DNA from 2 places in the Allobosea sp. NPDC055353 genome. Region 2 is predicted to be linked to the other one. Evidence: riboswitches for the same ligand, from Rfam matches in the RefSeq annotation. Region 2 holds a riboswitch; the other holds the start of a gene.

Region 1 (10,108 bases), on a different contig from region 2:
CACCAGCACATCGAACAGCGCCAGCACGTCGCCGACCAGCCGCAGCCGCAAGGGCGAAAGCTCGACGAAGACCGGGTCGAGCACCAGCGGGATGCGGCGCTCGTGCGCGACGCCGACGAGCTTGGGAATGGCGCGCTCGCCTTCGAGGCTGAGCGTGCCGAGATTGATCAAGATCGCGCCCGCTCCGGCCGCAACGGCCTCGACCTCGTCGGGATGACTTGCCATCGAGGGTACGGCCCCGAAAGCCAGCAGCATGTTGGCGGTGACGTTCTGCGCCACCGTATTGGTCAGGCAATGAATGCGCGGGCGGCGCCGGGCCACCCGCGCGAGGATCGATGCGACGCTGGCCGCATCGAGCTTTTCGTCGAAACCGCTCATTCAGCAGCAGGTAGATAAATGCTGCCGCCCTTGTCGAGGAATTCCTTCGACTTGGCGGCCATGCCCTCGTCTGCAAGCGCTTCCAGCGCCTTGCGCTCGTTGTCGCTCATCGCCAGCACCTCGGCGCGCAGATCCTGCGTGATCTTCATCGAGCAGAATTTCGGCCCGCACATCGAGCAGAAATGCGCGACCTTGTGGGCATCCTTGGGCAAGGTCTCGTCGTGGAATTCCCGCGCCGTGTCGGGATCCAGCGCCAGATTGAACTGGTCCTCCCAGCGGAAGTCGAAGCGCGCACGGCTGACCGCGTCGTCCCGGATCTTCGCGGCCGGATGGCCCTTGGCGAGATCGGCGGCATGGGCCGCGATGCGATAGGTGATGACGCCGGTCTTGACGTCGTCGCGGTTCGGCAGGCCGAGATGCTCCTTCGGCGTGACGTAGCAGAGCATGGCGCAGCCATACCAGCCGATCATCGCCGCGCCGATGCCGGAGGTGATGTGATCGTAACCCGGCGCGATATCGGTGGTTAGCGGTCCGAGCGTGTAGAAGGGCGCCTCGCCGCATTCGCGCAATTGCTTGTCCATGTTCTCCTTGATCTTGTGCATCGGCACGTGGCCGGGCCCCTCGATCATCACCTGACAGCCCTTGTCCCAGGCGATCTTGGTGAGCTCGCCCAAGGTCTCCAGCTCGGCGAACTGCGCGCGGTCATTGGCATCGGCGATCGAGCCCGGACGCAGGCCGTCGCCCAGCGAGAACGAGACGTCGTAGCGGCGCATGATCTCGCAGATCTCGTCGAAGCGCTCGTAGAGGAAGCTTTCGCGGTGATGCGCGAGGCACCAGCGCGCCATGATCGAGCCGCCACGCGAGACGATGCCGGTGACGCGGTTCGCCGTCAGCGGCACGTAAGGCAGCCTCACCCCGGCATGGATGGTGAAATAGTCGACGCCCTGCTCGGCCTGCTCGATCAGCGTGTCCTTGAACACCTCCCAGTCGAGCTTGATCGGATCGCCGCCGACCTTCTCCAGCGCCTGGTAGATCGGCACGGTGCCGATCGGGACCGGCGAATTCCTGAGGATCCAGGAGCGGATGTTGTGGATGTTGCGGCCGGTGGAGAGGTCCATCACCGTGTCGGCACCCCAGCGGATCGCCCAGACCAGTTTCTCGACCTCCTCGGCCGCGCCCGAGGTGACGGCAGAGTTGCCGATATTGGCGTTGATCTTGACCAGGAAATTGCGGCCGATCGCCATCGGCTCCAGCTCGGGATGGTTGATATTGGCCGGGATGATGGCGCGGCCCCGCGCGATCTCGTCGCGGACGAATTCCGGCGTGACGAATTCCGGCACGCTCGCCCCGAAGCTCTCGCCATCGGCATGACGCTCCTTCGTGCCTTCCAGCATGGCGGCACGGCCGAGATTCTCGCGATGGGCGACATAGATCATCTCGGGGGTGACGATGCCGGCCTTCGCGAACTCGTACTGCGTCGTCAGCTGGCCCCGCTTCGCTTCGAGGATCGGGCGCTCGGCCGGGCAGGCGGGAACGAGCTGCGCTTCGCTGATATGGCCGTTATCCGCAGCCGTCACAGCGCGTCCGGGCACGGTCTGGAAGCCACGCGCATCGAGCCAGGCGCGGCGCGGCTGGGCGAGACCGGCATTCAGATCGATCTTCGCATCGGTCTCGGTGAAGGGGCCGGAGGGGTCGTAGAGGCGCACCGGCGGCTCGGCATCGGTCGTCAGCACGACCTCGCGGAAGGGCACGCGCATCTCAGGATGCTCGGGCGCCGCGACATAGATCTTGCGCGAGCCGATGATCGGCCCGGTCGTCACGCTCTGGGGAGCGGTCTTGACGCTGTTCTTCTGGGGTTTCGCGTGGGCATTCATAAGGGGATCTCCTCCTTGGTACAGGTCAGGAGATCCGGCGTCGAAGCGGTTCAAGCGCTGTGATGCGGGTGCAGGCCAAGGCTGCACCGCGTTCCAGTCCCTCCGCCGGTATGACCCGGATCAGGTTCGATGGGTTCAGCTTCGAAAGCCGTCTCAGCCCTTGCGGGCACCCCTCGGAACGCGGACGAGGTTAGGCGTAGCGCCGCCGCTTGGCAACGGGCTGTGCAAAGATCTGATCGGATAGGAAGGAAGGCTCAGACAGTCAGGTCGACCAACGCGCCCTGCCCGGCCGGCAGCGTCGCTTGCGTCTGCTCGGCGCTCTGCTGGAGCATGGCGACCAGAGCCTGATCGGCCTGTGCATTCTGCCTGAGCATCTCGACGGACAGCGCCTGCTGGGTCGAGGCGGCCTGCATCGTGACGATGCTCTGGGCAAGGGAAACGGTGTCGCTCATGGCGGGCACCCTAGCCGGGCAATCCTACCAAATCCTCAACCCGGTTGCTCAAGGTGCGATGATCGAGGGCACCGGCTTGGGCATCGGCGGATCGCGCTCCGGCCGGACCTGCGCCTTGTCCTCGCCGGTGCCGCGCTTTTCGTCGCGGGGCGCCACAGTGTTGGGCGTCGTCGGGCGAGCCGCCTCTCCCGATCGCGGCGCCGGCAGCACGCCGGGAGCCTGCGGCCTTGGCGGAGGCGGTACTGTCTGGGCCTGCGCCGACACTGCACCGGGCAGGCTGACGGCCAGCAATCCAGCCAGAACCGGAACGAACTTTCTCATGGCGACATCTCCCTTCGGCCTAGACCCTTGCTTGTCGCATTTTCTTCACGCGAACCGGTGCCCACTTCGCTCGAAAATGCTCTGTCCTCCGCCAATGAAACAGGCGCAGGGAACGGGTGTTCCCTGCGCCTGCGGAAGAGCGGGGCTGCCTGGAAAGCCGCCCCGCCCGCGTGTCACTGGTTCTGGCCGTTGAGCAGCGGCGTGATGCGCCGGAGCGTGACGCGCCGGTTCTCGCGCGAAGCCTCCTGCGTGTTCAGCTTGAGGTACTGCTCGCCATAGCCCTGGGTCGTCAGGTTCTCCGGCGGGATCTGGAAATCGCGCGTCAGGATTTCCGCGACCGACTGCGCCCGGCGATCGGAGAGCGAGAGATTGTCGACATCGGCGCCGACGGCGTCGGTGTGGCCCTCGACGAGGAAGACCTCGTTGGGCGAGCGCTGCAGGGCGCGCTTCACCGAATCCGCAAGCACGGAGAGACGCCGCGCCTGATCCTGCCCGACCTGCCAGGAGCCGGTCTCGAAATTGATCGTATCGATATCGACGCTGCGCATGCGGGCGCGCAGGTCCGGCGAGTAGCGCACCTCGTCCAGCGTGTAGCGGCGCGGGATCGCGGCGATCGGCGGCGCCGTGATCGTCTCGTAGATCAACGCCTCGTCAGCCTGGTCCGCGTCGACGATATAGCGCTCGCGCGGCATCGGCAGCGGCGGTGGCGGCAGCACGACGACATCGTCGGCGAAGCGCCCCGGACGGCCCCGCAGCGTGTTGTCGATGATGATCACCTCGCGGTCGTCGCGGTCGATGCGGGTGCGGCGGATCAGCCGGCCCTGCTCGTCCGTGACCGTGACGATCCGCGTGCCGTCGGGGCGCTCGAAGATCGTGCGGTTCTCGTCGCCACGGCGTTCGGAGCGGCCCTGCCAGCCGAGATCGCGGAAGCGCTGGTCCTCGTCGCGGCGGATGATGGCGCGGCCGTCATCGTCGCGGATGATGGTGCGGCCGGGCTCGCGGATGATGGTGAGGTCGCCCTCGCGCTGCTCCCGCCGCTCGCGGCGGATGTCGTCGAAGCGCTCGGCGCCCTGCGTCGCCATGATGCCGCCGAGGACACCGGCGCCGAGGCCGATCGCACCGGCCACGCCCGGCGAGATGCCGCCACGGCGGCCCTCACGCTGGGGCGGCTGGCCGGGAGGTCCGGCTGGCGGCTGGCCCGGAGCGGCGCCTGGCTGCGCCGGAGCGGCCGTTCCCGGTGCTCCCCCGGAAGGCATGCCGGGAGCCGTGCGTCCCGGTTGGGCCGGCGTGGCACCTGCGGGCGGCGTCGGGACGGCGGCGCCCGGCTGTGCGGGAACCGGAGCGCCCGGCGTTCCGGCCGGAGGCGTTCCCGGAGCCGGGCGCGAAGGCCGCGCCGGAGCAGCCCCTGCAGGCGGCGTCGGAACGGTCGCATCCGGCTGGACGGGAGTACCGGGCTGCGGCGCTGCTGCGGGCGGTCGTTGCCGGGAAGGCGAAGCCGAAGGCGGAACAGCCGGACCGCCACGCGGAACCGCAGAGGGCGGCGCGCCGGCGCCGGGCTGGGACGGAGCGGCCGGCGCCGTCGCAGGTGGCGTTCCCGGCGGGCGGGGCTGGGTCGGCGCAGCCGAGGGCGGAACAGCCGGGCCGCCACGCGGCGCGGCTGCCGGCGGCGCTGCAACCGGGGGCGCGGAAGGTTTGGGAGCCGCGCGCGGCGGCGCCGGCGCAGTCGGCTCGGCCGGCGGGCGCGGCGCTGTCGGGCGGGCGGCCGGGGCCTCCCGGGGAGATGGCGCGGCATTCGGCGCGGGGCGAGGCGCAGCAGGCGCCTCACGCGGCATCGCCGGGCGCTCGGGCTGCGGACGCGCGGCCGGCGGCTCGGCGCGCGGCGGCTGCGAAGGCATGGCGGGAGGCTGCGGCCGCGGTGCCGCCGGAGCGGGCTGCGTCTGCGGCGGGCGCGGTGCCTGTGGCTGGGCGGGGGCGCTCGGGGCAGCGGGGCGCTCCGGGCCACGCTGACCGGGCTGCGCGCCTGGCTGCTGCGGGCGCCGCGGCCCGCGCGGATCATCCTTGTCTCCCGCGGCGGGGGCCTGTGCGACCCGGTATCCGGCCTCGGCGAAGGCCTGTCCGGCTTGCGAAAGGACGAGGGCCGGCAGGACGGTCCCGACCAGCAACCAGCGTTTCGTGCGCATCTTTATTCCCGTCGTTCTGTTTCAACGTGCGGGTATCAGGCCCCTCATGGCCTGAACCCCCGATGAAGCGAAAACGGCAGGAATCGGGCAGCGGTTCCGCCGCCCTGCCGATTTAGATGCCGGCCTCAGCCTTCACATAGGCCGCGATCTCGGCATGGGTCGCGAACCAGCAATCGCCCTTCGCCTTGGCCAGCCGGACCAGCTCCTCGAGGATCCAGAAGCGTGAGCGATAGGTGATGACATGCGGATGCATGGTCAGCAGGAAGAGGCCGCCATCCGCATAGGCGCCCTCGAACTCGCGGCGGAAGATGTCGAAGACCGCTTCCGGCGACGTATAGGGCCGGAGCGCCTGGAAGCGGTTCATGCTGAGATAGGGTGCGTCGTCGCGGATCCACTCGACCGGCAGTTCGACGATGCCGGTCGCCTCGCCCTTCTCGACAATCTCGTAGGGATCGTCATCGGCGAAGAGCGAGCTGTCGTAGAGCAGGCCTAGCTCGCGCTCGATCGCGAGCGTCACCTCGGAAAAGTCCCAGGACGGGGTGCGCATGCCGACCGGGCGGATGCCGGTGATCTTCTCCAGCGTATCGGCCGAGCGCAGATGCAGTTCGCGCTCGTTTGCGGGCGGCACCGCCGTGTTGACCTCGTGAATCCAGCCGTGAAGGCCGATCTCATGGCCGGCGCCGACGATGCGGCGCTGCTCTTCGGGATAGAGCAGGGCGGTGACGGCCGGCACGAAAAAGCTCGCCGGGATATCGTGCCGCTTCAGCAGATCGAGGATGCGCGGCACGCCGACGCGGTTGCCGTACTGGCCCCAGGAGAGGCGCCCGACCGACTTGCCGCCATCGCGCAGCTCGTTGGTCTCGTGATCGACGTCGAAGGAGAGGGCGACGGCGCAGCGGGCGCCGTTCTTCCACCTGGCCGGCTTCAGGTTGCGGCCGGCGCGGACCTGCTCGACCTTGCCGCGCCAGATCTCTTCCGGCCATTGCCAGGGCAGGAGTTCGTTGGCGTCGGTCATGGCAGCTCTCCTCAGGTCGTAGCAGTGCCCGGCAGCACCGGCACCGCGGCGAGCAGGCGCTTGGTGTAATCGTGCTGCGGGTGATCGTAGACCGCGCCGGCCGGGCCGCTCTCGACGATCCGGCCGCGATACATGATCGCGACGCGGTCGCAGAGATGGCGGACGACCGAGAGGTCGTGCGAGATGAAGATCAGCGTCAGGTCGAGTTCCTGCCGGAGGCGGATCAGCAGGTTGATGATCTGCGCCTGGATCGAAACATCGAGCGAGGCGACCGGCTCGTCGCAGACGACGACATCGGGCTGCATCGCGAGAGCGCGGGCAATGGCGACGCGCTGGCGCTGGCCGCCCGAGAACTGATGCGGATAGCGGGCGGCGAAATCCGGATCGAGTCCGACCGCCGCCAGCCATTGCCGGACATAGGTCTTGGCCTGAGCGCGCGCGATCAAGCCATGGGCCAGCGGCCCCTCGGCGATGCTGTCGCCCACGGTCATGCGTGGGTTGAGCGAGGCGAAAGGGTCCTGGAAGATGGTCTGGACGCGGGTCGTGACCTTGTGCGGGTTGTCGCCCGCGCTCATCACGGCTGAGCCGTCGATGCGGACGAGACCCTGATCCGGGGCATAGATGCCGGCCGCGACGCGCCCCAGCGTCGACTTGCCCGAGCCGGATTCGCCGACGAGGCCGAGCGCCTCGCCGCGTTTCAGCACCAGCGTGACATCGTCGACCGCCTGCACCACGGCCGGCGCCTTGGACAGGCCGGCCTTCTGGGCCAGCTTGCGGAACAGGCCGGGCGTCTGGGTGAAGCGCTTGGCGACATGCTCGATGCGGACGTAATGCACGGGATCGGCGACGGCAGGCGGCGCCTGCCGGGCGAGGCGCGGCGGCGGCGCGATGTCGGAGCCGACGCCGCCGGCCAGCAATTTTCCGGGCTCGGAGCGCGAGGGCAGGGCGTCGAGCAGGGCTTGCGTGTAGGGATGCTGCGGATGGGTCAGCACCGTGAGCGTCGGCCCGGCCTCGACGATCCTGCCGTGGCGCATCACGCAGACATGGTCGGCGAGCGATGCGACGACGGCGAGGTCGTGGCTGATCCAGATCAGCGCCGTGCCGAGCTCGGCGACCAGCTCCTTCATCTCGGCGAGGATCTCGGCCTGCACGGAAACGTCGAGCGCGGTCGTCGGCTCGTCGCAGATGATCAGCTTCGGCCGGTGCAGCAGGGCAATCGCGATGGCGACGCGCTGGCGCATGCCGCCCGAGAACTGATGCGGGTAGAAATCGACCTTGGCTTCCGCGTCGGGAATGCGGACCTGCGCCAGCGCCGCGATAGCGCGGCGGCGCGCCTCGGCGCCCGAGACCGTCTCATGCGCTTCCAGGGCGAGCCTGATCTGCGTCCCGATGGTCAGCATCGGGTTCAGCGTCATCATCGGGTCCTGGAAGACCATCGAGATCTGCTTGCCGCGGATTTTTCGCAGATCCGATGGCGCCAGCCCGACGAGCTCGCGCCCCTCCAGCTTCACCGAGGAGCCTGCCTCGACGCGGCCCGGCTGGTCGATCAGCCCGATGATCGAGAAGCCGGTGATGCTCTTGCCCGAGCCGGATTCGCCGACAAGCCCCATCACCTCGCCGCGCTTCAGCGCAAAGGAGACGCCGTCGACCGCCTTCACCACGCCGGCGCGGGTGTGGAAATGGGTTGTGAGATCGGTCACTTCGAGGAGAGGCGCGTCGCTCATCGCTTCAGCCTCGGATTGACCTGGTCGCGGATGCGGTCGCCGACAAGGTTGATCGCGACGATCAGCACGATCAGCGCGATGCCGGGATAGATCGAGATCCAGTAGCGGCCCGAGAGCATGTACTGGAAGCCGTTCGCAATCAGCATGCCGAGCGAGGGTTCGGTCACCGGCAGGCCGACGCCGAGGAAGGAGAGCGTCGCCTCCAGTGCGATGGCGTTCGCCACCTGGACGGTCGCGACCACGATCAGGGGCGGCAGGCAGTTCGGGAAGATGTGGCGCAGGACGACGCGCCAGCCCGGCAGCGGCGTCGAGAGCACGGCCTCGACATAGTCCTTGCCGCGCTCGGCCGAGGCCGCGCCATGAGCGGTGCGGGCGAAATAGGCGTATTGCGCAGCGGCGAGCGCGACGATGAGCTGCATCTTGCCCTGACCGAGCGAAGCCGAGAGCACGAGCGCCAACAGGATCGCCGGGAAGGCGAGCTGCAGGTCAATGACGCGCATGATGAAGGCTTCCCAGCGCCCGCCGACATAGGCCGCGCCGATGCCGAGCGAGACACCGAGAACGAAGGCGAAGGCGCCGGCGACGAGCCCCATCTGCAGGGAGATGCGCAGGCCGTAGAGGATGGCCGAGAGCAGGTCGCGCCCCTGCGCATCGGTGCCGAGCCAATGGGTGTAGCCGCCTTCGCCGACGAAACCGGGCGGGCGGCGCGCATCGGACAGCGAGAGATTGGCGAGGTCGTAAGGGTCCTGCGGCGCGACCAGCGGCGCCAGCAAGGCGATGCCGATCATCAGGACGACGACGGCGAGCGCGATGACAGCGGTCCTGCTCTCGCGGAACTCGGCCCAGAAGCGGGCGGCGGGGGAAGCGTCCTTCATCGCGCGCCTCCCTTCCGCAGCCGCGGATCGAGCCCGACATAGGCGAGATCGACGAGGAAGTTGATGGTGATGAAGACGAAGGCGACGAGCATCAGGTAGGCGACCATCACCGGCCGGTCGAGCGACTGGATGGAGTCGATGATCAGCTTGCCGATGCCGGGCCAGGAAAAGATCGTCTCGGTGACCACGGCGAAGGCCAGCGTCGAGCCGAATTCGAGGCCGAAAACGGTGACGAGCGGGATCGCGATCAGCCTGAGCACATGGCGGCGCAGCACCGTCCATTCGGACAAGCCGGCGGCGCGGGCGAATTTCACGGTGTCGGAGAGCATGGTCTCGCGCGTGCCGGCGCGGGCGAGCCGCGTCATCAGGGCGAGCTTGAAGAAGGCGAGATTCAGCGCCGGCAGCAGCAGATGGCTCAAGCCGTTCAGAGTGAGGAAGCTCCACTCGACGCCGAAGAGCGAGACGGTCTCGCCGCGTCCGCCCGCCGGCAGCCATTGCAGTTCGACGGCGAAGGCCATGATCAGCACGAGGCCGATCCAGAAGGTGGGCACGGAAAAGCCGAGGATCGAGACCGTCATGATCAGCTTTGAGGCGACGCTGTCCGGCCTATAGCCGGCATAGATTCCAGCGGGAATGCCGATCAGCGCCGCGCCGCAGACCGCGGCCAGCGTCAGCTCCAGCGTCGCCGGCAGGCGCGACAGGATCAGGTCCATCACCGGCATGCCGAAGACGAAGGAGCGGCCAAAATCGCCATGCAGCACGCGGCCGAGGAAGGTCAGGTACTGCTCCCAGAGCGGCCGGTCGAGCCCGTAATGGGCGATGGTCTGGAGGCGCAGTTCCTGGCTGACATCGGGGCCGATCAGCACGTCGATCGGGTTGCCGATGGCGTAGACGCCGACGAAGACCAGCACCGACATGACGAGCATGACGACGAGCGCCTGCGCCAACCGGCTGGCGATGTAGCCTAGCATCGGTGAAGCTTTCGGCGCGGCATCACGGCCAGTTCTCGACCATCACGGCCCGCGTCTCCTCGACGCCGACCTGCCAAAGCTTCAGCATCTCCTCGTCCGGCCGCTGGTAGAGACCGTGGAAATTGCCGTCGCCGAGGATTTCGCGGCGCTTCGCGGGGCTCGCCGCCTGGTATTCGGCCGCGTTGAAGGGCGGCTTCAGCGTGTCCGGCATCGCAACGCCGGCGAGCCGCGTCCAGGGGAAGTTCTCCATCCAGGACGCGTGCGAAGCGGCCGGATCGACGGCCTTCACCGCCGCCTGGAATTGCGGCGCCGCCCACC
Region 2 (10,108 bases):
CGGTGCCCGCATCACCGGCACGGCCGCGCTCGAACTGTCCCTGACCGGCAAGAGGCGCGCGCTCGCCACCATGTGCATCGGCGTCGGCCAGGGTATCGCCGTCGCGCTGGAACGCGCATAAGCGCCGCCACGACCGCTTTCTCCCGAACCGCAGGCTCCGGCCCCTAACCATAAGGGCCTTTGTTTCGCCGCGGTTCGGGCGTTTCGCTGTCGCGCGACGGCGGTCCATGATAGGGCCGTAAGGGTGAAGGGGGATCTGAGTTGAGGCCGACGGTCAGGACCGGCGATCGAGGTGCATGCACCTTATCCGCTTCATCCCCCCGCCTTCATGCCCGCCGCCAGGATTGCTCCTCATGCCCCTGAGATTTCTCGTGACCGGCGGCGCCGGCTTCATCGGCTCGGCGGTTGTTCGCAAGCTGATCGGCGAGACCGAGCACGAGGTCTGCGTCGTCGACAAGCTGACCTATGCCGGCAACCTCGCCTCGCTCGTGCCGGTCGCCGGCAGCAACCGCTACCGCTTCGAGCAGGCCGATATCGGCGATGCCCTGCGCATGAAGGCGATCTTCGCCGATTTCCAGCCGGATATCGTCATGCATCTCGCAGCCGAGAGCCATGTCGACCGCTCGATCGACGGGCCGGCGGCCTTCATCGAGACCAATGTCGTCGGCTCGTTCACGCTGCTGCAGGAGGCGCTGCGCCATTTCCGGGGGCTGCCGGAGGAGCGCAAGGCACACTTCCGCTTCCACCATATCTCGACCGACGAAGTCTTCGGCTCGCTGGGTAGCGACGGCTTCTTCCGCGAGGACACCGCCTATCAGCCGAACTCTCCCTATTCGGCCTCGAAGGCGGCGTCCGACCATCTCGTGCGCGCCTGGCACCACACCTACGGCCTGCCGGTGGTGATGACCAATTGCTCGAACAATTACGGGCCCTATCATTTCCCGGAAAAGCTGATCCCGCTGATGATCATCAACGCGCTCGAGGGCAAGCCGCTGCCGGTCTATGGCAACGGGCTCAATGTGCGCGACTGGCTTTATGTCGACGACCATGCCGATGCGCTGATCACCGTCGCCACCGCCGGCAGGATCGGCGAAAGCTACAATATCGGCGGCCATAACGAGAAGACCAATATCGAGGTGGTCCAGGCGATCTGCGCCATCGTCGACGAACTCACGCCCGACCCGAAGGGTCCGCGCGAGCGCCTGATCGCTTACGTCACCGACCGGCCGGGCCATGACGCACGCTATGCGATCGACGCCGGCAAGATCGGCCGCGAGCTTGGCTGGACGCCGAAGGAGACCTTCGAGACCGGCCTGCACCGCACGGTCGAATGGTATCTCGCCAACCCGACATGGTGGGGCGACATCCGTTCCGGCACCTATCGTGGCGAACGCCTCGGCGCGGCCTGAACGGAGACAACAGCATGCTGAGCGTCGAGGATACGGCGATCCCCGCCGTCAAGATCGTCACGCCGAGGAAGTTCGGCGACCATCGCGGCTTCTTCTCGGAAACCTGGAGCCACAAGGCCTTCGCGGAGGCCGGGCTCGATCTGGACTTCGTCCAGGACAACCAGTCGCTGTCGGCCCCGGTCGGAACGCTGCGCGGCCTGCATTTCCAGTCGCCACCCTTCGCGCAAGACAAGCTGGTGCGGGTCACGCGTGGCCGCATCCTCGACGTCGCCGTCGATATCCGGGCTTCGTCCCCGACCTTCGGCAAGCATGTCGCGGTCGAGCTCTCCGCCGAGAACTGGAAGCAGCTCCTCGTCCCCATCGGCTTCGCCCATGGCTTCGTCACGCTGGAGCCGGATACCGAGGTGCTCTACAAGGTCACCGCTCCTTACGCGCCCGCGAACGACCACGGCCTCGCCTTCGACGACCCGGCGCTCGGCATCGACTGGCGCCTGCCGCTCTCCGGCCTCACCCTCTCCGACAAGGACCGCAAGCATCCGCGCCTCGCCGAGATGCTGCGGTATTTCGACTGATGACACTTCGTATCGCCGTCACCGGCTGGACCGGCCAGGTCGTCTGCGCCATGCTGGAGCGCGTGCCCGTCGGCGTCGAGGTCATCGCGCTGCGCCGGCCGGATCTCGATCTCGCCGTCCCGAAGACGGTCGCGCCGGCGCTGCGTTCGGCCCGGCCGGACGTCATCGTCAACACCGCTGCCTATACGGCTGTGGACCAGGCCGAGAGCGAGCCCGAGCTCGCCATGCGCGTCAATGGCGAGGCCGCCGGCGAGGCGGCGCGAGCCGCGGCGGCATTGGGCATCCCCATGATCCAGCTCTCGACCGATTATGTCTTCGATGGCGGGCTCGACCGGCCCTATCGCGAGGACGATGCGACCGGACCGATCTCGGCCTATGGCGCAAGCAAACTCGCCGGCGAACGGGCGGTTGCGGCGGCCACCGACAATCACGCGATCCTGCGCACGGCCTGGATCTACAGCCCCTTCGGCAAGAACTTCGCAAAGACGATGCTGCGCCTCGCCGAGACCCGCGACGAAATCGGCGTCGTCGCCGACCAGGCGGGATCCCCGACCAGCGCCCTCGACATCGCCGATGCGATCTTCGCTGTCGCGCGCAACCTGACGGGCCGACCGGAGGATGCCCGCTTGCGTGGCGTGTTCCATATGAGCGCTGCGGGCGAGGCCGTCTGGGCCGATGTCGCCGAGGCGATCTTCGCCGAACGCGAGCGGCTGGGCGGCAAGCCGGTCCGGGTCAAGCGCATCGCGACAGCCGATTACCCGACACCGGCACGCCGGCCCGCGAATTCCAGACTCGACTGCGGCAAGCTCGCGCTTGCCCATGAGGTGCGGCTGCCTGAATGGCAAAGCTCGCTCCGGTCCTGTGTCGCGCGGCTTCTTAAAGATCAGGCCAAGGATCAGAGGTAACGATGAAGGGCATCATCCTCGCCGGCGGTTCCGGCACGCGGCTGCACCCGATGACGCTGGCGATGTCGAAGCAGCTCCTGCCCGTCTACGACAAGCCGATGATCTATTATCCGCTTTCGACGCTGATGCTCGCCGGCATCCGCGACGTCCTGATTATCTCGACGCCGCACGACCTGCCGCATTTCAAGCGCCTGCTCGGGGACGGGTCCGACTGGGGCATGAGCCTGACCTATGCCGAGCAACCTCATCCCGGTGGGCTGGCGCAGGCCTATCTGATCGGCGCTGATTTCGTCGCCGGCGAGCCCTCCGCCCTCGTTCTCGGCGACAACCTGTTCTATGGCCATTCCCTGCCCGCGATGATGGCGCGAGCGAAAGCGCGCGAGCGAGGCGCCACCGTCTTCGCCTATCATGTCCGCGATCCCGAGCGTTACGGCGTCGTCGCCTTCGACGGTGCCGGCAAGGCGGTTTCCATCGAGGAGAAGCCTGAGGTCCCCAAATCGAGCTGGGCCGTCACCGGCCTTTACTTCTACGATGCCGAGGTCGTCGAGATCGCGCGCGCGCTGAAGCCCTCGGCCCGCGGCGAGCTCGAAATCACCGACGTCAACCGGATCTATCTGGAGCGCGGCCAGCTCTCGGTGGAATCGATGGGCCGCGGCTTCGCCTGGCTCGATACCGGCACGCCCGACAGCCTGCTGGAAGCCGGCGAGTTCGTCCGGACCCTCGAAAGCCGGCAGGGCCTGCGCATCGCCTGCCCGGAGGAGATCGCGGCACGGCAGGGCTGGATCTCGACGGCGCAGCTGACGCGGCTCGGCGAGAAGCTCGCCAAGGGCGATTACGGCCAGTACCTCATGCGGATGGCCCGGGACATCGCCGGCTGAAGCCTGTTCCGATCGGACCGAAGCGTCATTGCGAGGAGCGTAAGCGACGAAGCAATCCAGGGGGTCCGGGTGAGAGAGTTCGAACCCAGTCTCCCCTGGATTGCTTCGCTCCGCTCGCAATGACGGCTCGGGCAGACCAACGCTCCCGGCTTTTGGGGATACCCGCCCTGCTCCGTTATCGCTTGACAGCAAGGCCCGCCGCTCGTCATCTGCTCCCGTTCCCAGGGGGGCCTCGCTAGGAGGCTGAGATTCCGCCGGCTGGGCTTTCGAGCCCAAGCAACGCGGTGACCCTCCGAACCTGATCCGGATCATACCGGCGTAGGGATGCGGGACATGCGGCCAGTACGGCCCTGATTCCAGCTTGCGCTCGTGATCCTCCAGCGATCGACGCCCCGGCTTGGCCGTGCGCGTCCGGACGGAGTGGGCCTCAAGTGACGCAAGCCGAGATCATCGCGGCGCTATCGGCGTTCATCGCGCTTCCCGACGCGTCGGAAGCCGAATTCGAGGCGATGGCGCTCAAGGTCTTCGCCTATCAGTTCCGCAATAACGAGCCTTACAAGCGCTCCTGCCTGCAGCGTGGCCGCACGCCGCTCTCGGTCCGGCGCTGGCGCGACATCCCGGCGGTGCCGATCACCGCCTTCAAGGACCTGACGCTGAGCTGCAGCCCGCCGGAGCAAGCCGAACGCGTCTTCATGACGAGCGGAACCACGCAAGGCACCCGCGGGCGCAGCTATCATCCGACGCTCGACGTCTGGAAGCGCTCGATGCTGGTGAATTTCCGCGAGCGCTTCATGCAGGGCCGCGAGCGCATCCGCATGGGCATCCTCTTCCCGGACGAGGCGGAGCTGCCCAATTCCTCGCTCGCCACCTATCTCTCGCTCGCCAAGCGCGAATGCGGCACGGCGGGTTCCGAGACCTTCATCAATGCGGCTGGGCTCGATCTCGACGGCCTTCTGTCGACGCTGGAGTCGGCCGAGAAGAGCGACGAGCCCTACGCCCTGCTCGGCGCGAGCTATTCCTTCGTCCCCGTGCTGGATGCGCTCGCCGCGAGCGGCCGGCGCTTCGCCTTGCCGGAAGGCAGCCGCATCCTCGATACCGGTGGCTTCAAAGGCCAGTCGCGCGAGCTGGCTCCTGACGAATTCTATGACGGACTCGCTAGCGCCTTCGGCGTGCCACGCGCGTTCTGCGTCAACATGTACGGGATGACCGAGCTGAGCTCGCAGCTCTACGACGACGGCAACGCCGTCTGCCCTTCCGTGAAATCCGGGCCGCACTGGATCCGCAGCCGCGTCGTCGATCCGCTGACCGGGGCGGATTTGCCGGAAGGCCAACGCGGCGTGATCGTCCATCACGACCTCGCCCACTTCAACTGCGTCGCGGCGATTCTGACCGAGGATGCCGGCGAGATCGTGCCGGGCGGTTTCAAGCTGCTCGGCCGGGTCGATGGCGAGGCCTCGAAGGGCTGCTCGGTCGCGGTCGCCGAATTCCTCGCGGCAGCACGAGGCTGAATGCGGTGATCGAGCATGCGGGCCATCTGCCGGGCCTGAACCGCGAGGCGCTGCGCTGGCGCGAGGTCAGCCATAGCGCCTGGGGCGAGAGCGCCACCATCGCGCTGCCGGAACTCGACGAGGCGCAAGCTGCGGCGCTCTGCGCGCATGTGCGTGACAACGCCCGCGCCCGGCTGAAGCGGATGGAGACCGCGCGCATCGTCACGGCGATCGATGCCGCCATCGCGCGCCTGCTCGACCGCCAGCACCCGCTGCGACAAAAGGCCGAGCACCTGCTGCCGATCGTCACCGGCTATGACCGCGAGACCGTCCGCCTCGGCCTCACCGGCTATCTCAAGACCTTCCGCAAGCCGCAGCTCCTGCGCTTCCTGGCCGAGGATTTCGCCAATCCCGGCCTGCTCGACGGTTTCCAGCCGACACCCAAGGGCGGCTATCTGCGTGCCCACGGCCCGGATCTGCTGCTGCATGTCTGGGCGGGCAATGTCCCGGCGCTGTCGCTGTGGAGCCTGATCTGCGGATTGCTAGTCAAGGCGGGCAGCATCGGCAAGCTCGCCTCGGCCGAGCCATTGACAGCCGGCTGGTTCGCCAGCCTCCTCGCCGAGATCGACCCCGAGATCGGCGAATGCCTCGCCATCGTCTGGTGGAAGGGCGGCGAAGCGGCGGCCGAGCCGGTCTTCATGCGCGAGGCCGACACCGTCATGGCTTATGGCGGCAACGAGACACTCACCGCGCTGCGCGCCAAGCTGCCGATCAGGACGCGCTTCCTGCCGCATGGCCACAAGATCGGCTTCGGCGTGATCGCGCGCGAGGCGCTCGACAGCCGCAAGGCCCCTGCCCTGGCCCGGCTCGCCGCCCATGATGTCATCCGTTACGAACAGCAGGGCTGCTACTCCCCGCAGATGCTCTTCGTCGAACGCGGCGGAAAGGTCAGCCCTGCAGAGTTCTCCCGCTACGTCGCGCAGGAACTCGCCGCCCTCGCCTCGCGCCATCCGCGCCGCGTGCTTTCGCAAGGCGAGGCCTCCTCGATCGCATCATGGCGCGGCGCGCAGGAAACCCGTGCGATGGAGGGAGCGGCGGAACTTCTCGGTGAGCCTGCCGATCCCTGGAGCGTCGTCCATGTCGAGGCGCCGGAAGCCCTGAGCCCGACCGGGCTGAACCGCACGCTCAAACTGGTCGCGATCGACAGCCTCGACGAGGTCCCCGCCCTCGTCGCGCCCTATCGCAGCTTCCTCCAGACGGCGGGCGTTGCCGCATCTCCCGAGCGGCTGTTCCGACTTTCCGAGCAGCTTGGCGCAATCGGCGTCAGCCGCATCGCTCCGCTCGGCCGGATGACCGCGCCGGAGGCCGGCTGGCATCATGACGGACGCTTCAGTCTGCTCGACCTCGTCACCTTTACCGAGATCGAACAATCAGCCGAAGCCGCGGCAGAAGGGTTTGCGCCCTATGTCGACTGAGCAGCCCAAGCCCGGTTTCGTCACGATCGAGCGGGCGAGCTACCGCTACGATGCAACCGGCCCGGCCGTCGTCGACGCGGTCGACTGGTCGATCCCGCGCGGCGAAATCCATTGCCTGCTAGGCCGCAGCGGCTGCGGCAAGACCACCCTCCTCAAACTCGCCGCCGGCCTGCTGATGCCGAGCGAGGGCGCGATCCGCATCGCCGGCGAGGCGCTGGCCGGCCCGAGTCCGCGCGCCGGCTTCGTCTTCCAGGCGCCGACCCTGCTCGATTGGCTGAGCGCGCTCGACAACGTCCTGCTGCCGGTCTCGCTGAAGCGCCGCCCGACCATCGCCGACAAGGACGCGGCGCTCGACCTGCTGGAGCGTGTCGGCCTCGCGGATTTCGCCAGGCGCCGCCCGGCCGAGCTTTCCGGGGGGCAGCAGAGCCGCGTCGCGGTCGCCCGCGCTCTGGTCGGCAATCCCGACCTGCTGCTGCTCGACGAACCCTTCGCCGCGCTCGACGCCCTGACGCGTGAGGAATTGCAGGACGACCTGCTGCGGCTCTGCGCGCTCAACGGCACAACCGCGCTCTTCGTCACGCATGATATCGGTGAGGCCGTCTATCTCGCCGACAAGGTCGCTGTGATGGAAGCCGGCCGGGTTGCGCATGTGCGCCGGATCGAGCTGGCCCGCCCGCGCCACCGCGACATGCGCTATGCGCCCGGCTTCATCGCCGCCTGCCGCGAATTACGCGATGCCATGGACGGAGCAGCCGCCGTCATTCGGAGGCCGGCGGCATGATCGCGCGCCTGCCCTCGCTGCTGCTGCTTGTCATCCTGCTCGCCGGCTGGGAAGCCTGGTGCCGGCTCGGCGGCCTGTCGCCGCTCGTGCTGCCTGCGCCTTCCAGCGTGCTCGCAACGCTGTGGAGCGAGATCGCGACCGGCAGGCTCTGGCCGCATCTGGCGATGACCGCCGCCGAGATGGCGCTGGGCCTCGGCATCGGCGCCATCGTCGGGCTGGGTGTCGGCATCCTGCTCGCGGAATTCCCGGCGCTCAGCCGCCTGCTGCGGCCCTATGTGCTGGCGAGCCAGCTCGTGCCGAAGCTCGCGCTCGGGCCCCTCTTCATCATCTGGTTCGGCTTCGGCATGACGCCGACCGTCGTCATCACCGCGCTGATCTGCTTCTTCCCGCTGATGGAGAACACGCTGACCGGGATCAGCGAGGTCGATGCCCCCCGGCGCGAGCTCTTCCGCATGCTCGGCGCCGGCCGGCTCCAGATCCTGCTGCGCCTCAAGCTGCCGGCGGCGCTTCCCGTCATCATGGCTGGCTTGCGCGTCGCCGTCGTGCTGGCGCTGGTCGGCGCCGTGGTCGGCGAGTTCATCGGCGGGCGGATCGGGCTCGGCGCCTCGATCATCGCCGCGCAGAGCGTGATGGATTCGAGCCTGATCTTCGCGCTCTTCATCGTCATCACCGCCCTTGGAATGCTGCTCTACGAGGCCGTGCGCCTGATCGAGCGCCGCGTCCTGCACCGTTTCTCGAAAGGCTAGATCCCCATGTCCGCGCTGCGCGCCTTCTTCCTGCTCGCCCTCTCCTGCTTGGCTGCGGCGCCAGCAGCAGCTCAGCCGCTCGACAAGGTCACCGTCGCCGGCTGGAGCCAGCCGATCAGCGAGATCACCAATCTGCTGGCCGAGCCGGACAAGGGCTTCTTCAAGGCCAAGGGCATCGCGCTCGACTACGTGCCCGGCAATGGCGGCGGCGCGGCGCTGCAGACCCTGATCGCTGGGCAAGCACATGTCGCCTTCACCGATCCGGCCGCGCTCTATCTCGCGCTCGACAAGGGCGAGAAACTCGTTGCGATCTACAACATCTATCCCCAGAACGTCTTCAACGTCGTCGCGCTGAAGAGCAGCGGCATCCGCACGGCCGCCGATCTCAAGGGCAAGCGCATCGGCGTCTACAGCCTCGCCAGCGGCACCTACCAGAATCTGCTCGTGCTGCTGCATCAGGTGGGGTTGAGCGAGAAGGACGTCACGATCCAGCCGACCGGGCTGCTCAATTTCGCGCCGCTGATGCAAGGCGCCGTCGATGCCACCGCTGCCACTGATACCGGCCTGCTCGTCGCCCGCGCCAAGGGACTGGGCGAGGCCAACGTCATCGAGGTCCGCGACCAGCTCAACCTGCCGAGCGACATCTTCGTCGTGAAGGAGAGCTATTACGAGCAGAACAAGCCGCTGCTGAAGCGCTTCCTCGCCGCCTATCGCGACTCCGCCGCCTGGATGATCGCCAAGCCCGAAGAGGCCGCGCGCATCGCCGTCACCCGCGCCATCAACGGCCGCGACGAGGCTGTGAACCTCGAGATCATCAAGCTGCGCAATGCGTCGAGCGTCTCGGCGACCACCGAGCGCGAGGGCCTCGGCCGCTTCGATCTCGAAGCCCTGCAGAAGGGCGCCGACACGTTCCGAAGCCTCGGCTTGATCCGCAGCCAGATCGACATGAAGGCGGTCGTGAAGAGCGACCTGATCCCGGCGAAGGATGGCGCGCCGTGAAATTCCGCGACCGGGCCATCCTCATCACCGGCGCGAGCCGCGGCATCGGGGCCGCGATCGCGAAAGCCTTCGCGGCCGAGGGCGGGATCGTCATCGTCAACTACCGGACGAACGAGGCGGCCGCCGAGGCCGTCGCCGCGGAATGCCGAAAGCTCGGTGGCGAAGCGCTCGCCATCGCAGCCGATGTCACCTCGCCCGAGGCTGTTGCCGCCATGGCGACGCGCATCGCGGAGGAGGTCGGCCGGCTCGACGTCGTCGTCAACAACGCCTTCGCGCCCTATCGCTTCGATCCGGACAACCGCGCCCGTTTCTGGGAGACGCCCTGGGCGGCCTACGAGCAGCAGTTCGAGGGCGCAGTGAAGGCGGCCTATACGGTGAGCCGCGCGATGCTGCCGCTGCTCCAGCGCCGCAGCGCCGGGGCCATCGTCAATCTCGCCAGCGATCTGGTGACGCGGCCGAGCATTCCCTATCACGACTACACCACCGCCAAGGCGGCGCTTGTCGGCTTCAGCCGCAATCTCGCGGCCGAGCTCGGCCCGCTCGGCATCCGCGTCAACTGCGTCGCGCCGGGGCTGGTCTATCCGACGCAGGCGAGCGCGGCGACGCCGGAAGAGGTGCGCGAGATGCTGATCGCGCAGACGCCCCTGCGCCGTATCGCGACGCCGGAGGATGTGGCGGGGCCAGTCCTGTTCCTCGCCAGCGAGTGGAGCCGCTTCGTCACGGGCCAGGTGCTCCATGTCGATGGCGGGCTGGTCATGGCCTGAGCAGATGGCGAGGAGCCGGTCTCCTCTCCGCTCGAAACCTGTGGCATGCCTGAAGGCTCAGCTCCGTGAGGAAGCCATGAACCGGCTCGACT

The links. Region 2 has a riboswitch for thiamine pyrophosphate ahead of ACWIEX_RS02375 (LuxE/PaaK family acyltransferase). Riboswitches for the same ligand answer to the same signal wherever they lie in the genome.
Region 1: linked by a shared signal. The riboswitch ahead of thiC (phosphomethylpyrimidine synthase ThiC) and the one ahead of ACWIEX_RS02375 (LuxE/PaaK family acyltransferase) in region 2 are both predicted to bind thiamine pyrophosphate.

What each region holds. Positions count from the first base shown of each region.
Region 1 covers NZ_JBSHMC010000003.1:151,608-161,715, forward strand. Annotated here, with positions in the region: gene ACWIEX_RS21245 (hydroxyethylthiazole kinase) at 1-378, opposite strand, end outside; gene thiC (phosphomethylpyrimidine synthase ThiC) at 375-2,252, opposite strand; TPP riboswitch at 2,332-2,436, opposite strand; gene ACWIEX_RS21255 (hypothetical protein) at 2,507-2,704, opposite strand; gene ACWIEX_RS21260 (hypothetical protein) at 2,753-3,025, opposite strand; gene ACWIEX_RS21265 (OmpA family protein) at 3,199-4,281, opposite strand; gene ACWIEX_RS21270 (polysaccharide deacetylase family protein) at 5,318-6,220, opposite strand; gene ACWIEX_RS21275 (dipeptide ABC transporter ATP-binding protein) at 6,232-7,944, opposite strand; gene ACWIEX_RS21280 (ABC transporter permease) at 7,941-8,819, opposite strand; gene ACWIEX_RS21285 (ABC transporter permease) at 8,816-9,790, opposite strand; gene ACWIEX_RS21290 (creatininase family protein) at 9,813-10,108, opposite strand, start outside.
Region 2 covers NZ_JBSHMC010000001.1:521,885-531,992, reverse strand. Annotated here, with positions in the region: gene pcaF (3-oxoadipyl-CoA thiolase) at 1-121, shown strand, start outside; gene rfbB (dTDP-glucose 4,6-dehydratase) at 354-1,409, shown strand; gene rfbC (dTDP-4-dehydrorhamnose 3,5-epimerase) at 1,424-1,981, shown strand; gene rfbD (dTDP-4-dehydrorhamnose reductase) at 1,981-2,886, shown strand; gene rfbA (glucose-1-phosphate thymidylyltransferase RfbA) at 2,889-3,764, shown strand; TPP riboswitch at 3,978-4,107, shown strand; gene ACWIEX_RS02375 (LuxE/PaaK family acyltransferase) at 4,196-5,272, shown strand; gene ACWIEX_RS02370 (acyl-CoA reductase) at 5,278-6,726, shown strand; gene ACWIEX_RS02365 (ABC transporter ATP-binding protein) at 6,716-7,507, shown strand; gene ACWIEX_RS02360 (ABC transporter permease) at 7,504-8,253, shown strand; gene ACWIEX_RS02355 (ABC transporter substrate-binding protein) at 8,260-9,252, shown strand; gene ACWIEX_RS02350 (3-oxoacyl-ACP reductase) at 9,249-10,016, shown strand; gene ACWIEX_RS02345 (4-hydroxythreonine-4-phosphate dehydrogenase) at 10,093-10,108, shown strand, end outside.